Regions from separate parts of the Rhizobium sp. NLR10b genome, predicted to be linked through region 2. Evidence: riboswitches for the same ligand, from Rfam matches in the RefSeq annotation. Region 2 holds a riboswitch; each other region holds the start of a gene.
What was found. Region 2 has a riboswitch for thiamine pyrophosphate ahead of thiC (phosphomethylpyrimidine synthase ThiC). Riboswitches for the same ligand answer to the same signal wherever they lie in the genome.
Positions count from the first base shown of each region.

Region 1: another riboswitch for thiamine pyrophosphate. It lies ahead of thiM (hydroxyethylthiazole kinase); the one in region 2 lies ahead of thiC (phosphomethylpyrimidine synthase ThiC).
Region 3: another riboswitch for thiamine pyrophosphate. It lies ahead of HJB91_RS31130 (HMP/thiamine-binding protein); the one in region 2 lies ahead of thiC (phosphomethylpyrimidine synthase ThiC).

Region 1 covers NZ_JABDWV010000001.1:426,441-436,564, forward strand. Annotated here, with positions in the region: gene HJB91_RS01990 (ABC transporter substrate-binding protein) at 1-1,510, opposite strand, end outside; gene HJB91_RS01995 (glycoside hydrolase family 3 N-terminal domain-containing protein) at 1,554-2,576, opposite strand; gene HJB91_RS02000 (GNAT family N-acetyltransferase) at 2,601-3,080, opposite strand; gene thiD (bifunctional hydroxymethylpyrimidine kinase/phosphomethylpyrimidine kinase) at 3,288-4,097, opposite strand; gene thiE (thiamine phosphate synthase) at 4,094-4,729, opposite strand; gene thiM (hydroxyethylthiazole kinase) at 4,726-5,529, opposite strand; TPP riboswitch at 5,580-5,676, opposite strand; gene HJB91_RS02020 (DUF1349 domain-containing protein) at 5,805-6,389, opposite strand; gene HJB91_RS02025 (ABC transporter substrate-binding protein) at 6,618-8,144, shown strand; gene HJB91_RS02030 (ABC transporter permease) at 8,228-9,169, shown strand; gene HJB91_RS02035 (ABC transporter permease) at 9,169-10,038, shown strand; gene HJB91_RS02040 (RidA family protein) at 10,087-10,124, shown strand, end outside.
Region 2 covers NZ_JABDWV010000016.1:407-10,530, forward strand. Annotated here, with positions in the region: gene HJB91_RS23885 (thiazole synthase) at 1-526, opposite strand, end outside; gene thiS (sulfur carrier protein ThiS) at 528-725, opposite strand; gene thiO (glycine oxidase ThiO) at 722-1,708, opposite strand; gene thiC (phosphomethylpyrimidine synthase ThiC) at 1,711-3,543, opposite strand; TPP riboswitch at 3,638-3,769, opposite strand; gene HJB91_RS23905 (SPFH domain-containing protein) at 4,417-6,456, shown strand; gene HJB91_RS23910 (YciI family protein) at 6,504-6,812, opposite strand; gene HJB91_RS23915 (dioxygenase) at 6,809-7,657, opposite strand; gene HJB91_RS23920 (maleylacetate reductase) at 7,677-8,735, opposite strand; gene tsdA (gamma-resorcylate decarboxylase) at 8,737-9,717, opposite strand; gene HJB91_RS23930 (flavin-dependent monooxygenase) at 9,765-10,124, opposite strand, start outside.
Region 3 covers NZ_JABDWV010000006.1:17,855-27,978, reverse strand. Annotated here, with positions in the region: gene HJB91_RS10985 (F0F1 ATP synthase subunit epsilon) at 1-213, shown strand, start outside; gene HJB91_RS10980 (sugar transferase) at 503-1,240, opposite strand; partial or broken gene HJB91_RS10975 (acyltransferase family protein) at 1,408-2,627, opposite strand; gene HJB91_RS10970 (ABC transporter substrate-binding protein) at 2,715-3,725, opposite strand; gene HJB91_RS10965 (ABC transporter ATP-binding protein) at 3,795-4,607, opposite strand; gene HJB91_RS10960 (ABC transporter permease) at 4,604-5,410, opposite strand; partial or broken gene HJB91_RS31130 (HMP/thiamine-binding protein) at 5,464-5,580, opposite strand; TPP riboswitch at 5,571-5,683, opposite strand; gene soxR (redox-sensitive transcriptional activator SoxR) at 6,019-6,489, shown strand; gene HJB91_RS10950 (SDR family NAD(P)-dependent oxidoreductase) at 6,613-7,383, shown strand; gene HJB91_RS10945 (helix-turn-helix transcriptional regulator) at 7,487-7,825, shown strand; gene HJB91_RS10940 (LysR family transcriptional regulator) at 7,904-8,797, shown strand; gene HJB91_RS10935 (formate dehydrogenase subunit gamma) at 8,932-9,411, shown strand; gene HJB91_RS10930 (NADH-quinone oxidoreductase subunit NuoF) at 9,408-10,124, shown strand, end outside.

The sequences.
Region 1 (10,124 bases), on a different contig from region 2:
TGTTGAAGACCGGAATGACAGGCATGTTTTCGGCGACGATGCGCTGCGCCTTGTTCATCGCTTCCTTCTGTTTGGCGAGGTCGGCGGTCTGGGTGAACTCGGTGACGAGCTTCTCCACATCCGGGTTGAACCAGCGCTGCGCGGTGAAGCGGGTCTTGCCTTTGTCCGAAGCGCTGAAGGCGCGCTTGTAGGGATAGTAGGGCGAAGCCGAAGCCGGCAGGCTGTTGATCGCCGCATCGAAGGTGCCGTTGATGAGGTTGCCGGTCCAGACGGCTTCTTCAGGCGTTTCGATCTTGGCATCGATGCCGACCGCCTGCATGCCTTCGACGGCGATGTTGACGGTGTCGACCCAGTCCGTCCAGGAGTTCGGGACGATGATCGAGAAGGCGATCTTGCTGCCGTCGGAATTGTCGCGGAAGCCGTCGCCATCCTTGTCCTTGTAGCCGGCCTCGTCGAGCAGCGCCTTGGCCGCGTCGGCGTCATAGGTCGCGTATTTGCCGAAGTCGGCCTTGATGGAAGGGTCTGCCCAGCTCTTGTAGAGTTCACCCATCAGGCCGGGGTCTTCGTTCAGCGTCGGGTAGCCGTAGCCGGCGACGTCGATCATCGTCTTGCGGTCGAGCGCCATGCCGACGGCGCGGCGGAACTTCACATCGTTGAAGGCCTTCTTGTTGTTCTCGTTTGCGGTTTCCAAGTTGAACAGGAAGGCGACCATGCTGCTCGGCGAATACCAATAGTGGAAATGCGCCGGGTCCTTCGAGACATAGACATTGTCGATGTCGGGAATGAAGGAGACGCCCCAGTCGAGCGTGCCGTCGGCGGTTGCCGTCAGGATCTGATTGTTGTCGGCAAGCTGCGGAAAGCGCATGCAGTCGATCTTCAGATGCGCGTTGTCCCAATAGTTCGGGTTGCGGCACTGGTCGTAGGTCTGGCCGGTGAAGCGCGGCACCTCCGTCAGCGGGCCGCTGCCGACCGGGGTCTCGTTGGCGAAGGTGACGGGATCGGCGACGTCCTTCCAGACATGTTCGGGAACGATTGGCAGCTGCGAGATCTGCTCGGCGGCAAGCGAGCTCGGATTGGCGAGGGTGAAGCGCACCGTCTGGCCGTCGACGGCTTGGACGTCGGTGACAAAGGTCCAGATGCTGACGAAATCGAGCGCGGGGAATTTCTTCAGATAGTCATAGGTGAACTTGACGTCGGCTGCGGTCAGCGGCTCGCCATCCGACCATTTCAGGTCGGGGCGCAGCTTGAACTCTATGCTCTTCAGGTCGTCGGAGAGCTTGAAGCTTTCGGCTAGGCGGTAGACCGGCTTGTTGCTGTCGAAGCGATTGAAAATAACGAGCGGCTCGTAGATGAAGTCGAGCGTCGACTGGCGCGCCGAGGTCTGGTTGAACGGGTTGAAGTTGCGAACCCAGGTGGTCGCCGGCTCGATATTCGCCGTCAGCACCGTCTGCGCCATGGCGGATCCCGAAATCAGCGTGAGTGCTGCGGCCCCAAGAAGATATTTTTTCATGTTCCATTCCCCTTCTTCTTATACGTGAAAAATGATGTGCCGGTCAGGCGGCCGGCACGCTGGCAAACATGTCTTCGACTTGCCGGTGAGCGGCGCGATAATCGATCTTGAGATTGCCGAGGCGGGCCTTGCCGGCGGCGATGCGCTTGAGAGCGGCGTCGGTCAGCGGGCGGGCGGCCTTGGCTGCGGCTTCGCTTTCCCTGACGTCACCGTGGCTGTGGAGGGCGATATCGAAGCCCGCGTCGAGCACTTGGGCGACGCGTTCCGGCAGGGTGCCGGAGAGCGACTGCATGAAGATGCAGTCGGATATCAGCACGCCCTCATAGCCCATCTCCTTGCGGATCAGGTCGTGCATAACAGGCGAGATCGAAGCCGGCAGCTCCGCGTCGTAGGCCGAATAGACGACATGGGCGACCATGGCCCAGGGCGTATCCTTCAGCGTGACGAACGGCTTGAAATCGGTGGCGATGAGCGTTTCGCGGCTGGCATCGACCACCGGACGCTCCTTGTGGGAGTCGAGCGTGGCGCGGCCATGGCCGGGAATGTGCTTCATGACGGGCATGTTGCCGGTCTCTAGCAGGCCGTCGACCACCTCGCGGCCGAGGGCGGCGATGAAGTCCGGATCGGGGCCGAAGGAGCGGGCGCCGATGACCGCGCTCGTCGTCTCGAAGACGAGGTCGAGAACGGGCGAGCAGCCGCTGGAAAGGCCGAGTTCCGTCATCATCGCGCCCATGGCCTGGGAGGAAAGGCGCAGTGCCTTTTTGCCGAGATCGAGATCGCGCCGCGCCAGGTCGGCGAACTGGCCGAAGCTGCGGAAGAGCGGCCAGGGACCGGCGTCGAGGTGTTGGACGCGCCCGCCTTCCTGGTCGGTGAAGACAGGCGCATCGTCGCGGCCGACGGCTTCGCGAAAGCGCTCGATCAGCCGCCTCGTCTGCTCCGGCTCGCGCTGATTGCGCCGCCCGACGAAAAGGCCGAGCGGGTTGGTGTCGCGAAAGAGCGCGAATTCATAATCCGATATGATGGGATTCGGAAGCCCGACGAAAAGGGCAAGAGGGGTCGAGGACAATTCTGGAACTCCGGTATCAGATGGTCATTTCGGCGCGCTTCTGAGCATGCCTTCGTAAATGCCCTTGTCGGGGGCGGGGATAACGATGGCGCCTGCGGTCCTGGCGTAGAAGTCGACGGGGCCGGCATCGCCGATGAAGGCGTAGGCATGGCCGAGCGTCTTCATCGTCTGAAGGCAGGCGGAAAACAGCGCGAGGCCGATGCCCCTGCCGCGTGCTCCGGAATCGACGCCGGTCGGGCCGAAGAAGCCACGCGCCGTGGTGTCGTAGCAGGCAAAGCCAAGCAGCTTGCCGCCTTCGACTGATATCAGGCAGGCGACGGGCTGGCGGGAAAAAGCGACCGAAACCTCGCTCGCCCAATTCTCGCTGAATTGTTCGCGAACCCAGTTGACCACGAGGTGCAGTTCCGCAGGAAGAGCCGGACGGATGGAGGCGCCGACGACGTCAGCCCGCTCTTTCAGTTCGGCGAGCCTGGTGGAATATAAGCTCACAAGCAGGTCCGGCACCCGTCTCTCCTCTGGATGTTCCGTTATTGCGGAATATATCCCCTTTTAATGTCATAGACTTGGCCATCTCAGAAGGCTTGTCAACAGGGATTTTCTTGGACGCGACTGTTCTCGTTGCGGCCTCGACGTGCGGTATGGGTCCAATGCAAAACGGCCCGGAACAAGCCGGGCCGTTTTACATTTGCATCTGTTTGCCGATGCCAGCGCCTATTCGCCCTCTTGCCAGAGCGCGTGGAAATGCTGCACCGGACCGTGGCCGGAGCCGACGCTGAGCTTTCCGGCGGCTGCGACCGCGCCGGCGAGATAGTCCTTGGCAGTGGCAACAGCCCCTGGCGTCGAGTCGCCTTTGGCGAGTTCGGCGGCCAGCGCGCTGGACAGCGTGCAGCCGGTGCCGTGGGTATTCTTGGTCGGCACGCGTCGCGCCTCGAACCAGTGCAGGCCGTCGGCAGTGGCAAGCACGTCGGGGCTTTCGTCACCGTCGAGGTGTCCGCCCTTGACCAGCACGGCGGCCGGACCAAGGGCGCGCAGCCGCTCGGCCTGGGCGGCCATCTCGGCCCGGTTTGTCGCGACCGGCTGGTGCAGAAGTGCGGCGGCTTCCGGCAGGTTCGGGGTGAGAAGCGTGGCAAGTGGCAGCAGCCGCCTGGTCAGCACGTCGACCGCTTCAGGTGCGAGCAGGGCGGCGCCCCCCTTGGCGATCATCACCGGGTCGAGAACGACGGGGATGCCACGCCGGTGCGCGAGGGCTGCGGCAACGGCCTCGGCGATGCCGGCATTGGCGATCATGCCGATCTTGACGGCGTCGACGCGCACATCGGCAAAGACGGCATCGATCTGGTCGGCGACGAATTGCGGCGGCACCAGATGCACGCCGCTCACCCCTTGCGTGTTCTGCGCCGTCAGCGCGGTCAGCACCGCCATGCCGTAGACGCCGCGGGCGGAAAAGGCCTTGAGATCGGCCTGGATGCCGGCACCGCCCGAGGGATCGGAGCCGGCGATGGAGAGAACGTTGCGGATCATGGGCGGACCTTTCGGATTTCTGCGGCGATGCGGCGCGTGGCCGCCTCGGGGTCCGGCGTGCCGGCGATGGCTGAGACGACGGCAAGCCCATTGGCGCCTGCGGCAAATACCTCGGCCACGTGGTTCGCCTTGAGGCCGCCGATGGCGACTGACGGCACCGGCGAAGCCTTCACCAGCCTTGCCAGACCGTCAAAGCCGATCGGCTGCTTGTGGTCGGCCTTGGTCGGCGTCGCAAAGACCGGTCCGACGCCGGCATAATCGACGAGACCAGGATCGACGGCGCTAGCAAGCGGCGCGGTCTCGACCGAGAGGCCGAGGATCATCCCGGGGCCGATCATCGTCCGTGCCGTGCGCGCGTCCATGTCCTCCTGGCCGATATGCAGGCCGTCGGCACTTATGGCGATCGCCGCCTCGACATCGTCGTTGACGATGAGCAGGGCGCCGGTTCCCGCAAGCGCTTGTTTCAAGGCTCGGCCGGTCTCGATCATTCTGGTCGTGCCCGCATGTTTGTCGCGCAGTTGCACCATCGTGGCGCCGCCGGCAACGGCAAGGCGCGCGGTCTCGACCATGCCGATCCCGGCGCAGAGTTCGGGGTCGAGGACGAGATAGAGCGAAAGGTCGAAAACCTTCATACGGCCGAAATCCTTGCCCGGGCATCGAGCGTTTCGGCGTCCAGGGCTGACAGCGCATCGAGGAAACGCCAAGCGAAGGAGCCGGGGCCGGCCGCCCCGAGGGCGGCATCCTCGCCCGCGACGGAGAAGGTCGCAAGGGCCGCAACTGTCGCCCCGAACGTATCCTCAGGGGCGGTCGCGGCAAAGGCGCCGATCAGGCAGGTGAGCGAGCAGCCGAGTGCGGTGACCTGCGGCATCAGGACCGATCCGCCTTTGATGCGCACGGCTCTTTCACCATCGGTGACGAAATCGGCCGCACCGGTGACGGCGACCACCGCCCGCTGCCGCTCGGCGAGCCGCCGCGCCGAGCCTTCCGCCTGCTCGACCGGGTCGCGGCTGTCGACGCCCTGGCCGCGGCTCTCTCCGCCGGCAAGGGCGATGATCTCGGAAGCATTGCCGCGGATGATCGTCGGCTTCAGCGCCAGGAGATCGGCGACCGCTCCGCGGCGGAAGGCCGTCGCGTAATGCGCGACCGGATCGAGGACCCATGGTTTGCCGGCTGCGTTGGCGGCCCTCGCCGCCGTCTGCATGCCTTCGATCCATTGCGTCGAAAGCGTGCCGATGTTGATGGTCAATGCATTCGCGATGCCGGCGAATTCGCCGGCTTCTTCAGCGGCGTGCACCATGGCGGGCGAGGCGCCCGACGCAAGCAGAACATTGGCCGCGATGTTCATGGCGACATAATTGGTGATGCACTGGACGAGCGGCGGCTTTTCGCGCATCGCCTTCAGCATGGCTCCCGACGTGATCTTGTTTTGCATGGCGCCCCTTTCAGGCGGGGGCGGGCACGGGGCAATTCGTGCGGGCGAAACCGCGACCCCGAGCGACTCCCTCCGCCGGCATTATCCGGTTCAGGTTCGAAGGGTGCTTCTCAGCCCGTCTGTCGACGGGCGCCCCTGTCTCTCATCGCGCTCTTTTTCGCAGAGAACGGGGCGGATGTCATCTCGAAAATGAGGGTTCGGTACTCTCCTTGCGGCTGCGCTTTAGGCGTGAACGTTGCTGCTCAGGAATGCAATCCCGATCGCATCCTATCCGGCTAACTCAAATCGTGAAGATCCGTCGAAATCGCCGGCCCGATCGAAAACTCCGAAAACCGCACCCTCAACCCGCTGCGCTCCGGCGTGCAGGCCGCCGGCCCGACTTCATAGCGGTCGGCAGCCGGGAAGGGCGCTAGCCGCAGCAGCGGCCAGCGGCTGCCGTCGCGGGAGGCCTGGATGCGCATGGCGCCGCCTGCGACGGTGACGCGGATGTGGAAATCTTCGAGTTCCTTGAAGGGCTGGGACACCGACCAGTCGGATCTGCCGTCGGTGACGACGGCGCTGAGGAAGGCTTCGCCGTCGGTGAATTCGACGCCTGACTTCACCCAGCGTGTTTCGTCGAGGCGCACCATCAGGCCGGCCTGATCGTAGAGGGTGCGGAATTCGCCCTGGATGCGGATCTCGGCGGTGAAGCTGTCACCGGTGGGAAAAGCGAGGAAATGGCCGTTGTCGCGGGTGAAGCCGTAATAGGTTTCGCACCAAAAATCGGTTTTCTCGTCGGTCGTCAGGGTGAGGCTGGTTTCGTCTGCGCGCCAGCTGGCCGGCTCGTTCAGCCACTTTCCTTTGTTGAAATCGATGCTCATCCCGTTCTCCCGTTCTGTTGAAGCCTGACCGCAGGCGACCACCTGACTTTGGCATATCATGCCGCTTTCATGCAGCGCAGACAGCCGCAGATGAAGATGGTGCTTTTTCGGCGTCGCGCTATCCGCGGCTGCATAATCCGTCGCCCGCGCTTGACAGGATCGATCCAGTTCTTATTCTGTTACAAAAAGATGAATTGCATAATAATGGAACTAAACGGGAGCCATCACATGAAAACACTGGTCGCATTCCTGCTCGGTACCGCGCTCGTCGCCCTGCCGTCCGCCCTGCTTGCCCAGGAAAAGGGCGGCGTCATCAATGTCGCGACGATCGGCGAGCCGCCGACGCTCGATCCGATGTCGTCGACGGCTGATCTTGTCGGCATCGTCACCCAGCATATTTTCGAAACGCTCTACACCTTCGACAAGAGTTGGAACGTCACGCCGCTGCTGGCCGAAAGCCTGCCGGAGATCAGCGCCGACGGCAAAACCTATACGATCAAGCTGAGGACCGGCATCAAGTTCCACGACAATACAGACATGACGTCCGAGGATGTTGTCGCCTCGCTTGGCCGCTGGACGAAGATCGCCTCGCGCGGCAAGCAGGTGGCGGGCTTCATCGGCAAGATCGCCGCGACCGATCCTTCGACCGTCACCATCACCCTGAAGCAGCCCTATGCGCCGCTGACCTCGTTGCTCGCCTTCAACAATTCGGCGGCGATCATCATCCCTTCCGAAAAGCAGGACGAACCGATGAAGGAATTCATTGGCACCGGCCCCTATATGCTGAAGGAGCGCAAGGCCGACCAATATATCCAGCTCGTCCGCTTCGACGGCTATAAGTCACGCGAGGGCGACGGCAATGGTTACGGCGGCGCCCGCCATCAATATCTCGATGAAATCCGCTTCGTGCCGGTGCCGGATCCGAACACCCGCGTCGAGGCCGCCATTTCGGGCCAATATGATTATGTCGACTCGATCGCGGTCGAATCCTACGACAAGCTGAAGGCGTCGACTGCCTCGCAGCCGGTCATGCTGAAGCCCTTCGGTTATCCGGTCTTCGTCTTCAATACGAAGGAAGGTGTGGCTGCCAATGTCGAGGTCCGCAAGGCGATCCGCCAAGCGCTCAGCATGGAAGACATGCTGGCGGCAGCCTTCGGCAGCAAGGATTTTTATGCGCTCGACGGCGCCATCTACCCCAAGACCTTTGCCTGGTCGACGGATGCCGGCGTCGAGGGCGCCTATAATGTCGCCGATCCGGAAGGGGCGGCGGCTGCCGCCAAGAAAGCGGGTTACAACGGCGAGCCGATCCGCATCCTGACCAGCCGTCAATACGAGTTCCATTACAAGATGGCGCAGGTCGCCGCCGAATATCTGAAGCTTGCCGGCTTCACCGTCGATATGCAGGTGGTGGACTGGGCGACGCTGACGCAGCGCCGCACCGATCCGAAGCTCTGGGATATCTATATCACCCACAGCCCCTTCCTGCCGGAGCCGGCCCTCATCGGCTCGCTCTCGACCAGTTCGCCGGGCTGGTGGGACACGCCAGCCCGCAAGGCCGCCGTCGATGCCTTCACCTCCGAGGTCGACCCGAAGAAGCGCGTGGCGCTCTGGGCCGATGTTCAGAAGGCGGTTTATACCGACGCGCCCTTCATGAAGATCGGCGATTTCAACGCCGTCTCGGCGAAGTCGGTCAAGCTCGAAGGAGTCGATCCGGCTCCCTGGCCGTATTTCTGGAACGCTTCGATCAAGAAGTGAGCATCACCGCCGGCACCGGTCCTTCGGGACCGGTACCGGTCATCTTTTCTGCCGCATCTGCAAGGGCTTGAAGGCCGGCATTCATGATCCGCTACATCCTCCAGCGCCTGTTCGGCATGATCGTCGTGATGTTTCTCGTCGTCACGATCGTCTTCGTCATCGTGCGTGTGACGCCGGGAGATCCGGCCGCCGTTATGCTCGGGCCGGATGCGACGCCGCAGGATATTGCCGATCTCCGAACCCGGCTCGGCCTCGATCAATCGCTCGGGTTGCAATATGTCTATTATATCGGCCAGTTGCTGAAGGGTGATCTCGGCCAGTCGATCTTCCTGAACATGCCCGTCACATCGGCCCTCATCGACCGGGCCGAGCCGACCTTCTTCCTGACGCTGTTTTCGCTTGCCATTGCCAGCGCCATCGCCCTGCCGATCGGCATCTATGCCGCCTATCGGCGCGGTTCCTTCATTGACCAGGCGGCAACGACGCTCGCCATGTTCGCCGCCAGCATTCCGAGCTTCTGGCTCGGGCTCATTCTCATGCAGTTCTTCGCCGTGCGGTTCAATCTCTTCCCGGTCTCGGGATATGGCGGCCCGGGCTCGACCTTCATCGACCGGATGTATCACCTGACCCTGCCGGCCTTTGCGCTTGGCATCGTCTCCTCGGCGTTGATCCTGCGCTTCACCCGCGCCTCGATGCTCGATGTGCTCGGCGACGATTATATCCGCACGGCCCGCGCCAAGGGCTTGATCGAGCGCAAGGTCATCCTCAAGCACGCGTTGAGGAATGCGCTGATCCCGATCCTGACGGTGCTCGGCCTGACGGCGGCGGTGCTGATTTCGGGCGCTGTTGTCACCGAAACAGTCTTCGGCCTGCCGGGTGTCGGCAATCTCGTCGTTTCGGCGGTGTTGCGCCGCGATTATCCCGTCATCCAAGGGGCGCTGCTCGTCATCGCCGCGCTCTATGTGCTGATCAATTTTGCGATCGACATGCTCTACCTGCTGGTCGATCCGAGGGTGCGCTACTGATGGCCGATATCGCAATCAAACCAGCCGAAAGCGAAGGCGGCAAATTCGTCCGCCGCCTGATGAAGCGCAGGACGGTGGCCTTCGGCCTGCTGATCCTGGCGATCTTCGTGCTGCTGGCGGCCTTCGCGCCTGTAGTCGCGCCCTATTCGCCGTCGAAGCTTTCCATCGTCAACCGACTGAAGCCGCCGAGCGGCACCTTCTTCTTCGGCACTGACGAGTTCGGTCGCGACGTCTTCTCGCGCACGATCTTCGCGGGCCGCCTGTCGCTGTTCGTCGGGGCTGCGGTCGTCGCGCTTTCGGCCGCAATTGGCGTCACGCTCGGCCTGCTCGCCGGCTTCTTCCAGAAGCTCGATACGCCGATAGCCCGGCTGATCGACGCGATGATGGCTTTCCCCGATATTCTGCTGGCGATCGCGCTGGTCGCCGCCCTCGGCCCGTCATTGACGACCGTCATCATCGCGTTGTCGATCGTCTATGCGCCGCGCCTTGCCCGCATCGTGCGAGCCTCGACGCTCGTTATTCGCGAGCTGCCCTATGTCGAGGCGGCGAGGGCGCTCGGGATTTCGACCTTCCACATCATGACGCGGCATGTGCTGCGCAATCTGCTGTCGCCGATCCTGGTGCAGGGCACATTCCTCTTCGCCAGCGCCATGCTTGCCGAGGCCGGCCTGTCCTTTCTCGGCCTCGGCGTCAGCCCCGAGATCCCAACCTGGGGAACGATGATCGCCGCCGGCCGGCAATATATCGGCCAGGCCGACTGGATGACGCTTTTCCCCGGCGTCGCGATCGTTCTCTCGGTGCTGTCGCTGCAGATGGTCGGCGACGGCCTGAGGGACATGCTCGACCCGAGACTTCGCAAGGACCTTTGATCCGTCGACCAGCGGTCGGCCAATCCAAATTCGCCAATCGAAATTCGCATGACAGGAGTTCGCGTGAATCAGTTCCCCGCCGCAGC
Region 2 (10,124 bases):
GAAAGTGCGCCCGGAACGATCGCAGCGCCATCGGGTTCAGCGGCCCCTGAGCGGACCCGATCGGCGCGCACCAGGGCATCAGCACGCGGCAGCCGGCTTCCAGCAGCCTTTCCGCGACGACAAGGTCGTCGGTCGTGTAGGGGAAGACCTGAAAGCCCTCGCCAGTGAGGATGCGGGCCGCCTCGACAAGGCCGAAGACGTCAGGCTGCAGCGTATCGTGATGTCCGATGACTTCGAGCTTGATCCAGTCGGTGCGGAAGACGTCGCGCGCCATTTTCGCCGTCAGCACGGCCTCCTGCACGCTGTGGCATCCGGCCGTATTCGGCAGCACGCGCACGCCAAGTTCGCGGATCAGATCGAAGAAGGCGCCGCCCGCTTTGCCGCCGACGGCTTCGCGGCGAAGCGAAACGGTGACGATCTCGGTCTTCGAGCGCTTGACCGCTTCTGCAAGGACAGCTGGAGACGGATAGCGGGCGGTCCCGAGTAGCAGTCGGGAGCGGACTTCAACATCATAAAGTTTCAGCATCTCAGCCTCCTTGCATGGGTGAGAGAATTTCGATGCGGTCGCGTTCGCCGAGCCTGAAATCGGCGCGGTCCTCGCGGTGCACCAGCTCGCCGTTGACTGCGGTTGCCAGCCATTCGCCTTCGTAGTCGAGAGCGAGGAGAAGATCTGCGAGCGTCGCGGCCGCGACCTCCTGTTCCTCACCATTGATGATGAAGGTCATGATGCCCTCCTTTCCGGTTGATTGCCTTCGCCAAGAAGAAGCCGCGCCACCTCGCCTGCCATGGCAGGCGCCAGCAGAAAACCGTGGCGGTAGAGACCATTGACATGGACTGTGCGCCCTTCCTGCGTCACACGCGGCAGATTGTCGGGATAAGCCGGCCGCACGCCTGCGCCCGTTTCCGTCACCCGTGCCTCGCCGAAGGCAGGATTGAGGGTGTAGGCGGCATTCAGCAACTCCATCAGCGAACGCGCGGTGATAGGGCCGGTATCGTCACTTTCGATCATCGTCGCCCCGATCATGAAACGATTTCTTTCGCGCGGCACGATATAGATCGGATAGCGCGGATGCAGCAGGCGAACGGGGCGAGAGAGAGTCACTTCGTTCGTTTCGACGCAGAGCATCTCTCCGCGAACGCCGCGCAGGCCGGGCAGAAGGCCGATCTGAGCAGCCCCGGTGCAGTCGATCACCCGATCGTAATGGGCAAGGTCAGCATCGCCCGTGGTGCCGAATGTGAGACGCATGCGGGCTTCTTCAAGTCCGGCGGCCAGCCCCGCGAGTGCCTGCCGTGGATCGAGATGCGCTTCCTGCGGAAAGAACAATGCCCTGCGGAAGCGGCCGGCGAGATCCGGTTCAAGAGCCGCGATCGCCTGCTCGTCCAGCCATTCCCATCCGCTTGTCCGGCGACAAAAGCGGTCGAGTTCGCCGGCATCGCGCCCGGCCGCCACGACAAGCGTTCCCCGACGATTGATATGGCCGGGTAGTGCTGCCTCCCACCAATCGGCGGCAAGACGGCCGAGCGCCAGGACCGGCTCCTCCGCGCTTTCCCTTTCGCACCATGGGGCCAGCATGCCGCCGGCAAAGCCGGAAGCGCCTGCACCGATCCGGTCGGCTTGATCAGCGACGCTGACCCGGAAACCATGTCGATAGAGCTGCCAGGCAACGGTGAGGCCGGCAACGCCGGCCCCCTTGACGAGAATATGCATCGTCATTCTCCGGCAGGCGTTTTCGCGGCCTCGGCGACCGGCATGTAGAGATCGCCGCCATCACGATACCTGGCAGCCATCGCTTCCAGTCCTTCTTTCTGAGCTTCGGCGCGAATGTCGTGGGAAATGCGCATGGAACAGAATTTCGGGCCGCACATCGAACAGAAATGCGCTACCTTGTGCGCCTCTTTCGGCAGGGTCTCGTCATGGAAGGAACGCGCCGTATCCGGGTCGAGCGAGAGGTTGAACTGGTCTTCCCAGCGAAATTCGAAGCGCGCCCGCGACAGTGCATCGTCACGGATGCGGGCGGCCGGATGGCCCTTGGCAAGGTCGGCGGCATGCGCGGCAATCTTGTAGGTGATGACACCGGTCTTGACGTCGCTGCGGTCGGGCAGGCCCAGATGCTCCTTCGGCGTGACGTAGCAGAGCATCGCCGTTCCGAACCAGCCGATCATTGCGGCTCCGATGCCGGAGGTGATGTGATCGTAGCCGGGGGCGATATCGGTCGTCAGCGGTCCGAGCGTATAGAAGGGAGCCTCGCCGCAGACCTTGAGCTGCTTGTCCATATTCTCCTTGATCTTGTGCATCGGCACGTGGCCGGGGCCTTCGATCATCACCTGGCAATCCCTGGCCCAGGCGATCTTGGTCAGTTCGCCGAGGGTTTCGAGCTCGGCAAATTGCGCGGCGTCGTTGGCATCGGCGATCGAGCCGGGGCGAAGACCATCTCCAAGCGAGAAGGATACGTCATAGGCGCGGCAGATGTCGCAGATTTCCTCGAAATGCTCATAGAGGAAGCTCTCCTTGTGGTGATGCAGACACCACTTGGCCATGATCGAACCGCCGCGTGAGACGATGCCGGTGACACGATTGACGGTGAGCGGGATATAGGCAAGCCGCACGCCCGCATGAATGGTGAAATAATCGACCCCCTGCTCGGCCTGTTCAATCAGCGTATCGCGATAGACTTCCCACGTGAGATCCTCGGCTATGCCGTTCACCTTTTCCAGCGCCTGGTAGAGCGGCACCGTTCCGATCGGAACCGGCGAATTGCGGATGATCCATTCCCGGATGTTGTGAATGTTGCGGCCGGTGGAAAGGTCCATGACCGTGTCGGCACCCCAGCGGATTGCCCAGACCATCTTCTCCACCTCTTCCGCCATCGACGAGGTAACGGCCGAGTTGCCGATATTGGCGTTGATCTTCACCAGGAAATTCCGGCCGATGATCATCGGTTCGGCCTCCGGATGGTTGATGTTGGCTGGAATGATCGCCCGGCCGGCTGCCACTTCCTGCCGCACGAATTCGGCCGTCACGAAATCGGGAACGTCAGCGCCAAAGCTCTCGCCGTCGCGAGCGAGCGCCTCCTTCGTGGCCTGCCGGCCAAGGTTTTCGCGGATGGCGATGAACTCCATTTCCGGCGTGACGATGCCGGCACGCGCATAGGCGAGCTGGGTGACGGCGCGGCCGGCCTTTGCCTTCAGCGGCGTGCTGCGAAGGGGGAATTCCGGCGTCAGCCGTTCGCCTGTGGCAAAACCATTGTCTTCAGGCTTCACCACACGGCCTTCATAGGCTTCGACGTCGCCCCGCGCCCTGATCCAGCTCTCGCGCAAACGCGGGAGCCCGGCGTCGATCGAGACCGTATGTGTCGGGTCGGTATAGGGGCCGGAGGAGTCATAGACCGTTACCGGCGGTTCGCCCGAGGTCGGGTGAAGGCTGATTTCGCGCATCGGCACGCGCAGATCCGGATAGAGCGTTCCGGGCTTGGCGATCTTGGTCGAGCCCGGAAGCGGGCCGGTGGTGACGACCGGAGTAAGCTTGGGTGCAACAATATTCATGGGTGAGGCTCCAAGGTTTGACGTTTGGAGACCCAGTTCCAGAGTTGGAATGATGAAAAGACGCCTCAAGCAACAAAGCGAAATCCGCCCGACAGCCGCAGCGTCCGCACCGTCCCTACGCCAGTATGAACTGGATCAGGTTCAACGGGTCACTGCGCCACAACAGGCAAAGCCGTATTGTTCAGCAGAATCTCAGCCCCTTGCCGGGACACCCCTGGTGAATGCTCGGCATCAAAGACCGGAGTGGCCCTGATGTCAAGCCGACCCTCACGCGTTCTCATCCGCCGGCTTTGAGTCCGCGGCAGACATCATTCCGCGTCCTCACGCGAGCTACGGCTCTCGCCAAAGGACTACCGTCAGCCGATCTCGGAAACTTGCGGCTTAGATAAGCGGGGATCGGTGTATCGACCCGACTGTACAAGAAATGCGCCACACCAACAGCAGACAAGACGTGGATAGCGAGCGTGCCTGACCTTGCAGAGGGCCTGCCAACGCAATTTTCCAGACCCCGGCTCAACGGCCCGGTATGTAAGTCAAGCGGCAATATTTATTCAGCTGAATTGAATGTTCGAAATAGCAAAATCACTGGAAGTACTTATCCGATTTCAGCATTGAACATCTTTACACCGATAGCTGTTGTCCTTACTTCCTCTATCGTTATGTCTAGCAAGGCAACACCGATGTGAGACCACTCACGACGCGCCGTCCCCCAGCGGGACTCGCGGTCATTCTCCCTGACAATCAGCAGCCTTAAGCGTTCGACAGGTTCTTAGCGCGTCGCGCAAAAAGGCGCGCCATTTCCCCGTCATATCAACCAACGCCAACCGGGCGGTCATCGGGTGGACGAACCCGTGCGCCTATGCGAGAGAAAAGATGGAAACCCTCCAATACCTTAGCCCGATGGGATGGAAGGCGATCGAAATCGCTGTCACCCTCATCATACTGGCCATGCTGTTCCGGTGGAGCGGAGTAATCCGCTATATCCCCAACGACAGGCTCGGCATCCTCGAAAAGCTGTGGAGCTTTCGCGGCTCCGTCGACAATGGCTTCATCGCGCTCTATGGCGAGGCCGGCTTTCAGCCGGATGTCGTGCGCGGCGGTCTGCATTTCTTCATGCCGTTCCAGTATTCGATGCATCGCGCCAACCTCGTGACCATTCCGCAGGGCCAGATCGGCTATGTCTTCGCCCGTGACGGCGAGCCGTTGCCGCCGACCCAGACGCTGGCCTCGAATATCGATGCCGATGATTTTCAGGATGTGCGCAGCTTTCTCACCAAGGGCGGCCAGAAGGGGCCGCAACGCAAGATCCTGCGCGAAGGCACATATGCCATCAATCTCGCGCAGTTCATCGTGTTGACCGCGCAATCAACTTATGCAGTCAACCTGAACGCGTCGGAACAAAGACTGTTTTCCGACATGTCCACTTTGATCACTGAGCGGAATGGCTTCGAGCCCGTCCTCATCCACGACGCCGAGGACCTGATCGGGATCGTCACCATCCATGACGGTCCGGCGCTGCCGGATGGCGAGATCATCGCGCCGACCGTTGCCAACAACCCGAAGGATCCGAACTTCCACAATAATTTCCAGGATCCGGAGAAGTTTCTCAATGCCGGCGGTTATCGCGGCCGGCAATTGCAGGTGCTTGCCGACGGCAGCTATTTCCTCAACCGCATCTTCGCGACCGTCGAACTGGTGGAAAAGACGATCATCGACGTCGGCACGGTGGGTGTCGTCGTCTCCTATACCGGCCGGCGAAGCGCGGATATTTCAGGTCAGTCTTATCGCCACGGCGAACTGGTCGAGACGGGCGCACGCGGTGTCTGGTCGACGCCGCTTCTGCCGGGCAAATATGCGTTCAACACCTATGCCGGCAATATCATCATCGTGCCGACCACAAACTTCGTGCTCAAATGGACGAAGGAACAGTTCGGCGAGCACCGGCTGGACGAAAACCTTTCAGAAGTGTCGCTGATCACCAGGGATGCGTTCGAACCGGTGCTGCCACTCTCGGTCGTCGTGCATATCGACTATATGAAGGCGCCGCTCGTCGTGCAGCGTTTCGGGGACATCAAACGGCTGGTCGAACAGACACTCGATCCGATGGTCTCGGCCTACTTCAAGAATATCGCTCAGACCAAGACCTTGATCGAACTGCTGCAGGAACGCAGCGAAATCCAGCGCAGATCCGGTGACGAAATGCGGGAGAAGTTTTCGTCGTATAGCCTCGAGCTGCAGGAGGTGCTGATCGGTACGCCTCGCGCCAGTAATGGCCAGAACAGCATCGAGCAGATCCTCATCCAGCTGCGCGAACGCCAGATCGCCGTCGAGAAGGTCGAGACTTATAAGTTGCAGGAAGCGGCGGCGATCCAGGAGCGCACATTGCGCGAGAAAGAAGCACTGGCCGAACAGCAGGCCAAGATCACGACGTCGGCGCTCACCATCGAGATCAGCGAGAACGAAGGCAAGGCGCAGCTCGCCCGCACCCGCCAGCAGGCCGAAACCATTCAGGTCACCGCCAAGGCAGAGGCCGAGAAGGTGCGCCTGGCCGGCCTCGGCGAAGCCGACCGGATCAAGGCGATCGCACTTGCAGATGCCGAGCGTATCAAGGCGACCGGCCTTGCCGATGCCCAGAAGGTACGCGCCGTCGGTCTGGCGGAAGCCGAGGCGACCGAGAAGAAGGTCGCGGCCTTCGGCGGTCCGGACTATCAGCTCCACTCGCAGGTGCTGATGCGCTTTGCCGAAGCGATCGAAAACGGCAAGCTGCCGCTCGTGCCGCAGATCCAGGTCGCCGGTGCCGGCGGCGACAAGGGCGGCGCCAACGGCCTGGTGGAAATGATGCTGTCGATGCTGGTCGCCGATCGGCTTGGACGACAGGGTGCCCCGGCTGTGGTGCCAGCGCCGGCCGAATAACATTGATTGTGGATGGGCCGGTCATGCCGGCCCATTTTTCTTCCTGCCTAAAACGCCGGTCGGAAACTCTCGCGCAGAATTCCGAAAGTGGGCCGCCATTCGAATAGATCGACGCTCGTGTAGACGCCGGAGCCAACGAAGGGATCTCCCGCGCTGAACGCCTCGAACTCGGCCAGCGTTTCGACTTCCGCAATTACGACGGCGGTAGAAGCCCTGCCCTCGGCCGGCGGTGCAGACGGGCCGGAAAGCATGATGCGGATCGTCGCGCCGCGCAGATAGGCCTTGTGTTCCTCGATCAATCGGGAACGTTCGGCCGCCTTGCCGGGGTCGCATACGGCATAGCGGACAACGATCATTGTTTATTCCAGATCGGCGTCAGCACGAAATCGAAATCGGAGCGCCAGACCGTCGGACGATCGATACGCTCGAAAGGCGCGACCAGGCTGTTTTTGACACCAAACACCGTATCGGATTCCAGATAGGGATCGTTGCCGACAAAAGTGTGGGTTACGAGCTTCTGATAACCTGGAGCCGTGATCAGGTAATGGGTATGGGCGGGACGGTAGGGATGGCGACCGAGCGAGGCCAGCATCTGGCCGACCGGACCGTCATCCGGGATCGGATAGGAGACCGGCTTGATGCCGACGAAGCTATAGGCGCCATCTGCACCGGTGATGAAAATGCCCCGGTTGTTCCATTTCGGCTGGATATCCGGCTGCTGGACGTCGTAGAAGCCATCGGCATTATCCGACCATACGTCGATCCGGGCTCCCTCGATCGGATGACCATCGAGATCCAGCACTCGCCCGATGAAGAGGCAAGTCTCACCCTTGCCGTCGAGCGAGATGTTTTCGCCCATCTGGCGGACGGGCGCCCCTTCGATGTGAAACGGTCCAAACACGGTATTTTCCGTGGCGCCCGGCGGACGCCGGTTGTTGATCGCATCCACCAGCATCGAGAAACCCAGCGTATCGCTGAGCAGGATGAATTCCTGTCGCTGGTCATGACAGCGATGACCGGTGCGGGTCAGGAAGCCTATGGCCAGCTCCCATTCCTCCTGGGTCAGGCTTATATCCTTGGCAAAGGCATGCAAATGCTTGACAAGCGACGCCATGACTTCGGCCAGACGTGGATTGATGTCCGGCCCCATCCGCGAATTGACGGCTTCCGCGGATCTCTCTTCGCTGAAATATTCAGGCACCTGGCCTCCTCCTAATGCGTTAACGCGGCCGTGCGCCCTCCCAGGCGCTCTGCAGCAAAGCCCGGATCACTTTTCCTTCGATCGGGCGCGGGTTCCAGTAGGGATTCCCAGCGGCAAGTTCTGCCGCATGATCCAGATCGGCTTCCTTCATACCCAGATCCCGCAGCGCCATCGGGGCACCGATCGAAGCGGCAAAATCATAAAGACCGCTGCCCAGCGAGCCGCCGAAAAGATCGGCAGCGGGCTTGAGCGCATCCGTTGCGGCTGCGGCGTTGTAGGCAGCGGAATGGGGCAGAATGACCGCATGGGTTTCTGCATGCGGCAGATCGAAGCTGCCGCCCAGCGTATGGCAAAGCTTGTGATGCAGGGCCATTCCAACGGCTCCGAGCACCGTGCCGCACAGCCAGGAGCCGTAAAGCGCTTCGCTTCGGGGTTCGATGTCCCTCGGGGCATTGACGATTTGCGGCAAAGCCTGCTTCAGCGCGCGCAAGCCCTCGACCGCCATCATCGACGAAATGGGATTGCGATCCTGCGCATAGAGCCCTTCGACCGCATGCGCCATGGCATTGAGCCCGCTGCTGACGCTGATGTTGACCGGCAATCCCAATGTCAATTCAGGATCGTAGATCACCACCTCAGGCAGGATGCCGGGGCCGCGGACCGTGGTCTTCTGTCCGTTCTCCGTCTGGCCGAGGATCGGTGTAACCTCCGATCCAGCATAGGTCGTCGCCACCACGATCTGTGGTGCGTCGTTGCGATAGGCGATGGCCTTGCCGAGACCGATCGTCGATCCACCGCCGATCGCGACCACGCAATCGGCACCGGCCTTCTCGTATGCCGCGATCGCGCGCTCGGTCACATCGACCGGCGTGTGCATGACAGCACCGTCGAATAGTCCCGCCGCAAGCGGGCCGAGGGAAGCAGCGATGCGCTGAGCGTCGGCTTTCTGGTGCGGGGTCGAAAGGATCAGGGCGCGCTTGCCGCCCTGCCCTGTAATCGCCTCGGCGAGGCGACTCACCGAGCCGCTCCCGAAGATGACCTGGGCTGCGCTGACCGTGTATCTGAAAGGTGCGACCATGTTATCGATCGAGCTTGAACAGTGAAACTGCATTGGTGCGACCGATTTTCAGACGGTCGGCTTCGGAGATGGTGGCGCTGTCGAACCAGTTTGCAGCGTGGTCGACGTTTTCGAATGGCCAGTCTGTCGAAAACAGAATTCTGTCCGCGCCGATTTCCAGCATAGCATCGATCAGCGATTGCGTGCGGAAATTCCCCGACGTCGTAATGTAGAAATTCTCGTTGAAATAATCGGCAATCCGGCGTTTGGCCGGATAGTTCTTTTCCACCCTGACCCACGCATTCCGGTGGTCGATGCGCCACATCATGTACGGCAGTCCCTCGCCCATATGACCGACGATGATCCGCAAAGCCGGGTGCTCGTCAAACAGGCCGGATCCCATCAGGCGCAGCGCATGCACAGCGGTCTCCTGCGCGAACGCCCATGTCGGACCCATCAGCCAGGAATGGCCGGCATAGATCCGGCTGTCCTGCGGCAGCGGGTTGCGCGGGTGCAGATAGAAAGGAATGTTGAGTTTTTCGACTTCGGCCCAGAACGGACGGTATTGCGGCAGATCGTAGTAGAGCGGCGTTGTTCCGTCGCCTTCCTGCGAGAAGCCGTTGACCAATGCGCCGACGAAACCCATCGTCGTCACGCAGCGCTGCAATTCCTGCGCAGCGGCATCCGGATCCTGCAGCGGCAAAGCTGCAAATCCCAGGAAACGGTTCGGGTTTTTAGCGCATTGCTCGGCCAGAAAGTCGTTGGCGCGTCGGGAAATCTCCAGGGCCTTGGCCTTGTCCGGGATCGCTTGCACGGCTGGTGCGTTCAGCGACAGGATCATTTTCTCGATGCCGTGAGCATCCATCAGCCGCAGACGCTTGTCCTGGATATCCAGAAGACGGGCGGACAGTTCCGTCCAGTAGTCGCCCGGCACGAATCCGGCCGAATCCTGCAGCGTCTCGGGAATGGCGAAATGTTCTTCAAGCGCGATCTTGCCTTGCACGATATGCTCTCTTTCCTGTCTTCAATCGAAATAATGAGGATGGCGGATCAGAATTGTCCCTTGGGCGGAAGACCGAGCAGTTGCTGGCCGACCATGGTTCCGACGGCATCCCAGTTCATGGAAATGTGGCGCCCGACGGCATTTGCATCGCGCCATGCCCGCTGCACGGGATTGGACATCTGGAGGCCGAGGCCGCCGGTCGATGCATTGAGTGCTTCGACGGCCCGAAGCGCCAGGCTGACCGCAAAAGACTGGCTGCGGCGGGCAAGAATCCGATCTTCCTCGGTGATCTCGCCGGTGCCATCCGCGCGGGCCTGGGCCAGTTGCTGCGCCCTGGCAATATCGCGCAGAATGATTTCGCGGGCAGCATCCACGGATGCGGAGGCTTCCGCCACGCGGAGCTGGAT
Region 3 (10,124 bases), on a different contig from region 2:
TTCGGTGGTTTTGCCGATATCCTGCCGACAGGCTGCACATTGCTTGCCGAGTCCGCCGTTCCGGTTGAAGAGCTCAACAAGGATGAGCTGACCCGCCGCATCGAAGCTGCCAAGAAGGAACTCGAGGATGCCGTGCATCATGAGCACAAGTCCAAGCTTGAGCACTTTATCCTGGAACTGACGCATCTTAGCGGCATCGTCCAGCAGGATTGATCACAGCGACAGCATCAATGAAAGGCGGCCGCGAGGCCGCTTTTCTTGTTTCTGCCGTCTTTGAGCGCGACGATCGAAGCGCATCAACGAAAGTGAAGAGAGAGCAGGCGATCAAAGCCGCTTTTGCCGGTTTACGACGGTGAGGCGACACTTGCAGTGCCGCGCGACTTCAAAGCGCGCGCAAAAGCGCTGCGGCCCTTGATACGCCTATCGTGCTTTCTTTGTTTTACGACTGCATCTTCGTGGCCGCACATTGTGCGCGCGAGGCTTGGAACCGGGCAGACTCTCATTAGAAGCCGGTACCGCCGCGTAGCTCGATGACCAGCGTCTTGAACAGGATTTTCAGGTCGAGCAGCAGGCTGAAATTCCTGACGTAATAGATATCGCAGGCGATCCGGGCCCGGGCTTGCAGCGGCCGTGCCGTCGGTCCGCGCCAGCCCCGTGTCTGCGCGAGGCCGGTGATGCCGGGGCGCATGACGTGGCGATGGTGGTAGTTCGGCACCAATTCTTCGTAAAGCCTGCCGGCTGCGCGCATGTTGATGGCATGGCAGCGCGGACCGACCAGGGACATGTCGCCCCTGAGGACGTTCAGAAGTTGCGGCAGCTCGTCAATGTTTGTCCTGCGGAGCAGAGCGCCGATGCCGGTCACCCGCCTGTCGCCCTTGACGGTCTGCTGGATGCCGCTGGGATCGCAAGCGTCGGTGTGCATCGAGCGGAACTTGAAGACGGTGATCTTTCGGCCGTTCAGGCCCCAACGGATCTGACGGAAGAATACGGGGCCGCCATCGTCGAGTTTGATGAAAATAGCGATTGCCAGGAAAAGCGGCGCCAGCACGAGGAGAGCGCTGGCCGCGATGACGATGTCGATCAGCCGCTTTACGGCCAATCGCAGAGCCGCCTTGCCTTCGACACCAGAAAAGCTGTCCGGCTGGCGAATGTTGGAGTTCGCTACAACCAGAGTCCGGATTTTGTTCTGACGCTGAGACGAATCGAAGCGTGAACTTATCTTCGAAGTAAAAGCATTCATTACTCAAAGCCCAGAAGTTTAGATGCGATACTGAACTGCGGGGAGACAGATACATGCTTACGTATGGTTTGTCATCGTTATAAATAAGAAATCGGTAAGCATAAAGACGCCAAAAATGGGAGTATTTCGCGTTAACCTTAATGCCTCTAGTTGAGTGGCGTTCGAAATTATACTTCTAAAGGAGTAGCCCGATCAGGCGGCGCGATGTGAGGTGATTGCCGAAATCGATTACCGGTCGTTCCAACAGATAATAACTGAGGCTTGCCACCAGAAAAACGAGCGCCGCCGTCAGTGTGCAGGATTGCAGCCAACCGGTGACCACGTTCTCCGAGGAGGCCCCGAACGAGCCGGGGTCGAGTCTCTGGATCAATGTCAGGATGATCTCCTGCCAGATGTAAATGCCGAAGGAGATCTTGGCGACGTAGCGGACAGGAGCGTTATCAAGCAGCCTGCCCAGGCCCTGGGCACGGCTGAGCGAAACGAGCGCTGTTGCGACCGCCAGTGGAAAGACTGGAAATCCATAGGGGATGTCAAGCCAGCCGTAACCTTCGGCCGAGCCGCCAGGTGATATGAGGAGGCGGTAAGCGGCAACCGAAAGGGCCAGGAGTGCCGCGGCGTCGAACCAGGAAGAGCGCCTTGCGGACAACATCACTTCGATGCCAGCGGCAAAGGCACCGAGCGCGAAGACGGCAAAGAAACCGATCGGATTATAGTTGGGCATCCATTCCTTCGCCCCGCCCTGCAGGCCATATGCCCAGCCGCGCCCAATATCGTCGAGCGCAAAGAGCCTCAGGATTACCAGATGGGCAAGAAGGACGACGGCAATGACGCAGAGCCATACGGCGCGGGCGAAGAACGGACGTCGCCGCAGCAGGGGCAAGCGAAACAGCAGGAAAAAGGCGGCCGGCAGGAGCACATAGCTGGTGACCTCGAAGGGAATGGACCAGAGCGGCCCATCGGCTTCGACGGGAAAGAACGTGCGCCAATGCCACTGGCTCATGAACAGCAGTCCCGAGACATAGCGGACGACGAGCTCCGGCGTCAGCGGCAGGGCAAGCAGCGTCAGGCTGAGGATAAAGCCGACGCTGGCGGCGAACCAGAAGCCCGGAGTGATGCGCGCCAACCTGCGGATGGCGTAGTGCCCGAGGCTCGGCATGGCGCCGCCGGCGTCGAGAGCGTGCCAGAAAGGGCGGGCAAGCAGAAAGCCGCTGAGCACGAAGAAGATGGCGACGCCGAAATTGCCGAAGCGGAGGACGTTGGCCGTCGGCGCCAATTCATCCGGAATTCTGCGCATATCCAGCCGGAGCGCGAGATGATGCGCGAGCACCAACAAGCACGCCATCGCGCGCAGAAAGTCGGCTCCGACCAGTTTGTCCTGTGCTCGCATGTCGTTCCCGCCCCGCTCGATTCGGCTCAAACCGCCCAAGCTCAAAGCATTGCCGCGGAAGGCCGCGTCGGCAAGGGCGGGTCGGGATCAGCCGAGGAGTTCGTTGGTGTAATAGGTGGAAAAGTCCGGCTTCTCCCTGAGCACGACGCCATTCGCATCAACCAGGATGCCGTTCTCAAGCAGGAAGCCGCCGATGGCATCGGCCTTTGCCGGGTCAAGGGTGCCGATCACGCCGGCCTCGGATCTCAGGAAATGGCCTTCGATCAATGCCTTCTGGGAAGCCTTTACCAGTTCCGTGTTCATCAGTGCGCCGTTGCTTCCCGATATCAGCAGTTCGCAGGCTTCGTCGGGATGGTCGATGGAGTAGACATAGCCTTGACGTGTGGCCTGGATGAAGGCGCGGGCGTGTTCTCGACTGGCCGAGAGATAGGCGTCGCTGGAAACGATGACCGTCGTCTGCTCGTCGGGAATGCCGTAATCGGAATAGTGGAAGCGGCTGATCTTCCGCTTCTCCAGCTCGGCGGCGATGCCTTCCCAGGTGTAGATCTCCAGCGTGAAGTCAATCGAGCCATTGTCCAGCGCCTCATAGGCGGAGGTGCCAAGGGTGACGGTCTTGACGTCGCCCTTGCCGCCGTCATTGCGGATCATCGCTGAGACCAGCGCGCTTTCCCAGGTGCCGCCGAAGCCGCCATAGGTCTTGCCGTCGAGATCTCTGGGACTCTTGATGTCGTCGCGCCCGCCCTTGAAGATCAGGCGTGCGGTTTCCGTCTGGACGACGCCGTAGACCATCTTCACGTCACCGCCGCCAGCGCGCTGCGTGAGAGCCTCGATCTCGCTGCTGATGCCGAAGTCGGCGACCCCGTTCGACACCAGCGTGCCGGCGCTGGTGTCGGTAAAGGGCAGAATCTCAACATCGAGGCCGGCGGCCGTGTAGAAGCCTTTCGCCTTGGCGACATAGATGCCGATGTGGTTGGTGTTGGGCGTCCAGTCGAGCGCGATACGAACCTTTGCGGGCGCCGATTGAGCGAAGGCGGCGCGGCCGGCGAGGCTTGTTGCGATAGCGGCGAGGATCGTCTGTCGACGGGTGAGAAGCAGCATGGTGACCTCCTCAGGTCTATTAGAGCAGGATCCCGAAAAGTGTGAGCGGTTTTCGGACGACATCGTGCTCTAACTCTTTAAATTGGAACAGGATTCAGATTGCAGGCCGACCGGCCTGAAATCATCCTGTTCTTGCGGATGAAGCAGGGTTTGCAGGATTTCAGTCTCGATTGCCTGGGCCGCGGGCGAACCGAGATCAGCGATGCTTCTCGGGCGGGGCAGGGAAACGCGGAATTCGCGGATGACGCGGGCCGGGCGGGCAGACAGCACGTAGATCCGGTCGGAGAGGAAAACGGCCTCGCGAACATCGTGGGTGATCAGCAGCGCCGTCCAGCGATGTTCGGTCCACATGTCTTGCAGCCACTCCTGGATCTGGATGCGAGTCAGCGCATCGAGCGCGCCGAAGGGCTCGTCGAGCAGCAGCATGTCCTGCTTCTGGATGACGGTGCGCAGCAGTGCAGCACGCTGGCGCATGCCGCCGGAAAGAGAGGCGGGGTAGTGATGCTCGAAGCCGGCCAGGCCAAACCGCTCGAAGAGGGGCGCGACAGCGGCGCGGGCGGCCCGCCGATTCATGCCCCTCACTTCCAGGCCGAGCACGGCATTGTCGATGATCCGGCGCCAGGGCATCAGCGCATCGCGTTGCGGCATGAAGGCAAAGGAATGCGGCGTCTGTTCCAGCGCCGCACCGTTGAAAAGCATGTTGCCGGAATCCGGCCGCAGCGCCTGAGTCAGCAGTCTCAGCACGGTCGATTTTCCCGAGCCGGATGGGCCAACGATCGAGACGAACTCGCCGTTTGCGACCGCGAGCGAAATGTCGTCCAGGACCTTCATGCCGTCGAAGGACTTCGAGATGTTGCGCAGCTCAAGCATCTGACCGGTCATCGGCGCCGTTCCTTGGATGGCTGCCAGGGCATGACGAAACGCTGGATAACCACCGTCAGCGCGAAGAGGCAGAGCGTCAACACAGCGCTGACGATCACGGCGGCGAGCACGAGATCGGGACGGAAATTGTTCTTGGCGTTGAGGATATAAATGCCGAGGCCGCTTGCAGCGCCGGCATATTCGGCAAAGATCGCGCCGACGACGGCATAGGTGATCGAGATTCGAAGGCCGGCGAAGAAATAGGGCAGCGACGAGGGAAGCCGCGCCAGGCGGAAAATGCGCCAGCGACTCGCCTTCATCGAATTCAAGAGCTCGGCGATGTCGCGATCGGTCGCCTCATAACCCTGAAGCAGGGCAACGAGCAGCGGAAAGAAAGTGACGAGCGCCACCAGCAATATCTTCGGCAAAAGGCCGAAACCGAACCAGAGAACGACGAGGGGTGCGATCGCCACCAGCGGCAGAGTCTGGCTGGCGATGAAGATCGGCAGCAGTGCCCGACGCATGAAGGGCATGAAATCCATCAGGATCGAAGAGGCGAAGGCGAAGGCGAGCGACAGGGCGAAGCCGCCGAGTGTCGCGCCGAGCGTCGGCCAGGTGTTTGATATCAGCCCCTCTCGGTTCAGCCAGCCCTGGATAAGAATACGCGAAGGCGCCGGCAGAATGGACGGTTTGATGCCGGAAAGATCCACATAGAGTTCCCATGCCGCCAGAAAGGCAAAGCCTGCGAGCAAGGCGGGCATTGCCCGGTACACGGCGAGACAGAGCGTCGCAAGGCGCGAATCCGATGGTCGTGGCGATGTCATCGGCGTTCGATTTCAGGCTTTCGTCTGGCCGTTAGCGCAAACCTGTCGAGGACATCGGTCTCGATGCGCAGCCTACCGCGATTGGGGGCGGTTGCCTTGACGGCATCGAGAGGGATGCCGGCGGAATTGCCGGACGTCGGGTAGAGTGACACTTGCGCGCCGGAACACATTTGGACCTCGCTCCGCTGGCATTACCCAGATCAGCTTAGAAGGGTCCGGAGGCTTGCGCCTCGCATCTCAGCCCCGGCGATACAGAGCTCCCCTGTCATTCGGCGAAAACTATCATCGGGGTTTTGTTGCCGCAACCGCAAAATTACAAACCCGTCCGGCCGGCCGGGACGGGGCGCAGATGAAAAAACACCCGGACGAGGTCCTGTCCGGGTGTTTTCCGAGGTTCCGTACCTGCCGGGAACGGAACCCGAGCGCTCGCCTCTCGGGCGGCTATATCGGCAGGGGCGATCGGTACCAGGGCGGACAAGCGCCGATGCCATCATTTCAGCTTCGTATCGACCGGATGATCTCGCTGTCGCTCCTTCCTGCGCCCTCGCGCTTTACGGCCGGGGGAGCAGGGGTTATAAAACCTCAACTAATATTGAGGTCAATGGGCGATGAATAGGATTTCTGCGACGCCGCTCGGCAGGCTTCTGACAGTCGGCGAAGTGGCGCAACGCAGTGGTCTTGCCGTCTCGGCACTGCATTTCTACGAAGCCAAGGGGCTGATTTCGAGTATCCGCACGCGCGGCAATCAGCGGCGATACGGACGCGATGTGCTTCGCCGGCTCGGCATCATCAAGGTGGCGCAACGTGTTGGCATACCGCTTTCGGAAATCCAGACGGCATTTGCCTCCCTGCCGCAGGGACGCACGCCGACGGTTGCCGACTGGCAGACGCTGTCGGCGCGCTGGAAGGATGAACTCGACGCGCGAATCAGGCGGCTGAGCCTGCTGCGAGACCGCCTGACCGGCTGCATCGGCTGCGGCTGCCTGTCGATCGAAAGCTGTCCGTTGCGCAATCCCTTCGATCGGCTCGGCGAGGAGGGGCCAGGCGCACGGCTGCTGGAGACCGAAATCGACATATGAGCTTTCAGGGAAAAGCTCTAGCCTCTGGCGGAAAGATGATGCCGCCTTTCTTTCGGCCGGCGCGCTCATATGTTAAGGGCGAATGGCGCAACAGGCGGCATTGTCCGCGAGGAGGACGGCTTCGTGTTCCATCCGAGACTATTCGAGAATCGCAATGTCATCGTGACCGGCGCCGGGCGGGGCATCGGCCTCGAAGTGGCCCGGCAGTTCTTGGACTGCGGCGCAAAGGTGATCGTCCATATCGGGCGCAAACCGGGACGCGAGCTGCCGGATTTTCTGCTGACGGCTGAATCCGAAAGACGGGCGCTGTTGCTGCACGCCGATTTCACCGCCGTTGGCGGCGCTGCGCAATTTGCCGAAAATGCGCTCGCCTTCTTCGACAAGGTGCATGTGCTCGTCAATAACGCCGGCACCATGCTCGGCCGTTTTCCGGCTGCCACACTGACCGACGCAGATTATGAGGCGATCGTGCGTTTGAACCAGACGTCGGTGGTGGCGCTGACGCGTGCGTTGCTACCGGCATTGAAGGCGGCGGAAGGCGCTGCCATCGTCAACACCGTTTCAATTTCCGCGCTGACCGGCGGCAGCCCCGGTTCTTCGATCTATTCCGCCTCGAAAGCCTTCATTTCAACCTATTCCAAGGCGCTTGCCCGCGAGCTTGCGCCGGATGGCATCCGCGTCAATTGTGTCTCGCCCGGAACGATCGAGACGGATTTCCATGAGCGCTATTCTTCCCGCGAAAAGCTGGAGCAGACGAGAAAGTCTATTCCCTTGCAGCGGCTGGGCACAGCGGAGGATTGCGCTCCGGCCTATCTGTTCCTGGCGGCACCCTCCCTCTCCGGATACATTACCGGCCAGGTCCTCGAGATCAATGGCGGCCAGCTTATCTGCTGATTTAGTTAGACCTTTTTTGACATTTGATCACTTTTGGCAAATTCGCGTGTGCGAATATGCTATTGGGCTGATCTGCCTTTTCGCTTCCCTTCCGAGATGTCGAATGCCATTGCCCAAGCCCGAGCCGGGAATGTCCGGTCAGGAATTGCACAAACTCGCTGGAAACGCTCGTGAGGCGAGCGATCTGCTGAAGGCGCTGGCGCACCAGACCCGACTTCTAATTCTTTGCATACTCGCGACCGAGGAGCGGACGGTGGGTGAAATCGAAAATATCCTCGGCATTCAGCAGGCGATGGTCTCGCAGCAGCTCGCGCGTTTGAGGCTCGAAGGCCTTGTCAATACGCGCCGTCAGGGCAGGCTCGTCTATTACCGTATCGGCAATACGAGCGTGCTTGCCTTCCTCGAATCGCTGTTCGATCTTTTTCCTGCAGAAAACAATTAGCACCCGCCCTTGCGGAGCACGGTTGCTGCGTCGAAGATAGGCTGATCCGGATGATTTCGCGCCGGATCGGGAGACCGGATGATCGACAAGCTGGAATTTTTCATCGCCCTTGCCAACGAAAAGCATTTCGGCCGCGCCGCCGAGGAGTGCGGGATCTCGCAACCGACACTTTCGGCCGCCATCCGGCAGCTTGAAGACCAGCTTGGTGTCATGCTGGTGCAGCGCGGCTCGCGTTTTCAAGGGCTGACGCCGGAGGGGCAGCGGGTGCTTGAATGGGCGCGGCGCATCGTCGGCGACGCCCGCACCATGCGCGAGGAAATGCGCGCCGCCCGCCGTGGTCTTTCCGGCCACATCCGCCTCGCTGCCATTCCGACCGCGCTCGCCATGCTTTCGCGCATCACTACGCCCTTTCAGGAACGACATCCCGGAGTGACCTTCTCGATCGTCTCGCGGAACTCGCTGCAGGTGCTGAGCATGCTGGAAAATCTCGAAATCGAGGCCGGCATCACCTACCTAGAAAATGAACCGCTTGGCCGCGTTACGACCGTGCCCCTCTATGCCGAGCGCTACAATCTGATCACGGCCGCAGGCAGCCCGCTTTCCGATCGCGACAACGTGACTTGGCGGGAAGTCGGCGATCTTCGGCTTTGTCTATTGACAGCTGACATGCAGAACCGCCGCATCATCAACCGGCATCTGACGGAAGCCGGCGCCACGGTGCATCCGACGCTCGAATCCAATTCGATGATCGTGCTGTTCTCGCATGTCAGGACCGGTCGCTGGGCGAGCATCATGCCGCGCAACGTCGCGAAATCCTTTGGTTTTCCCGTGGAAATCCGGATGATTCCGATCGTCGAGCCTGAGGCGCATCATCTGGTCGGTCTTGTCGCGCCTTATCGCGAGCCCTTCACCCCGCTCGTTTCGGCCCTATTGCACGAAGCGAGAGTGCTCGTGCGGGATGAGGAGCTTTGATAGAAAAAACCTATCATTCCACGAGATAGCTTTATTGATCGTCATCGGCTTCCCTGAGATGTTGTCTGCACGATGGCGCTCGGCTGGGGAGGCCTGCCATCCCGAAACGAGCAAGCCGCCGGGAGGGCTGCCTGATGACCATTCATATCGCCGGAGGCGATATCGCAGCGCGTACACGGACCATCGTCGCCGACCTGCGCTTCCTTGAGGGACCGCTGCTTCCCATTCTGCACGAGGTTCAGCGAGAATTCGGTTATGTGCCGCAGGAAGCCCTGCCTGTGATTGCGGAGGAATTGAACCTCTCGCGCGCCGAAGTGCACGGGGTGATGACATTCTATCACGATTATCGCGACCATCCCGCCGGCCGCCACGTGCTGAAGCTCTGTCGCGCCGAGGCCTGTCAGTCGACGGGCGGCGATGCGTTGGCTGAACGCGTCAAGGCGCTGCTGGGCATCGATTTTCATCAGACGACGCTCGACGGCGCCGTGACGCTGGAGCCGGTCTACTGTCTCGGCCTTTGTGCCTGCGCCCCGTCGGCGATGCTCGACGGCGAGGTTTATGGCCGGCTCGACGATCAGCTGGTGGCGGAACTCGTTGCGGAGGCACGTCGATGACAGTCAAGATCTATGTTCCGCGCGATGCCGCTGCGCTGGCGCTCGGGGCCGAAAAGGTGGCAAAGGCGATTGCCCAGGAGATCGCCGCCCGCGGCTTCGATGCAGAGATCGTGCGCAACGGCTCGCGCGGAATGTTCTGGCTGGAACCGCTGGTCGAGGTCGAGGCCGCCGGCAGGCGCATCGGCTACGGGCCGGTGAAGGCAAGGGATGTGCCTGCTCTGTTTGACGCCGGAATGATGAACGGCGGCGGCCACCCGCTCTGTCTCGGGGGGGTTGAAGACCTCCCCTTCCTGAAGGAACAGACCCGCCTGACCTTCGCCCGCTGTGGCATCACCGACCCGCTTTCGCTTGGCGATTATGAGGCGCATGGCGGCCTTGCCGGCCTTCGCCGCGCCGTTTTGATGACGCCTGTCGAAATCGTCAAGGAAGTCACGGATTCCGGCCTGCGCGGACGCGGCGGTGCCGGTTTTCCCACGGGCATCAAGTGGAAGACGGTTCTCGATGCCAGCGGCGAACGCAAATATATCGTCTGCAACGCCGACGAAGGTGATAGCGGCACCTTCGCCGACAGGATGATCATGGAGGGCGATCCCTTCGTGCTGATCGAGGGCATGGCGATTGCAGGGCTTGCGACCGGCGCCACGAAGGGGTTCGTCTATACCCGTTCGGAATATCCGCATGCGATCGCCGTGATGAGCGAGGCCATCGGCATT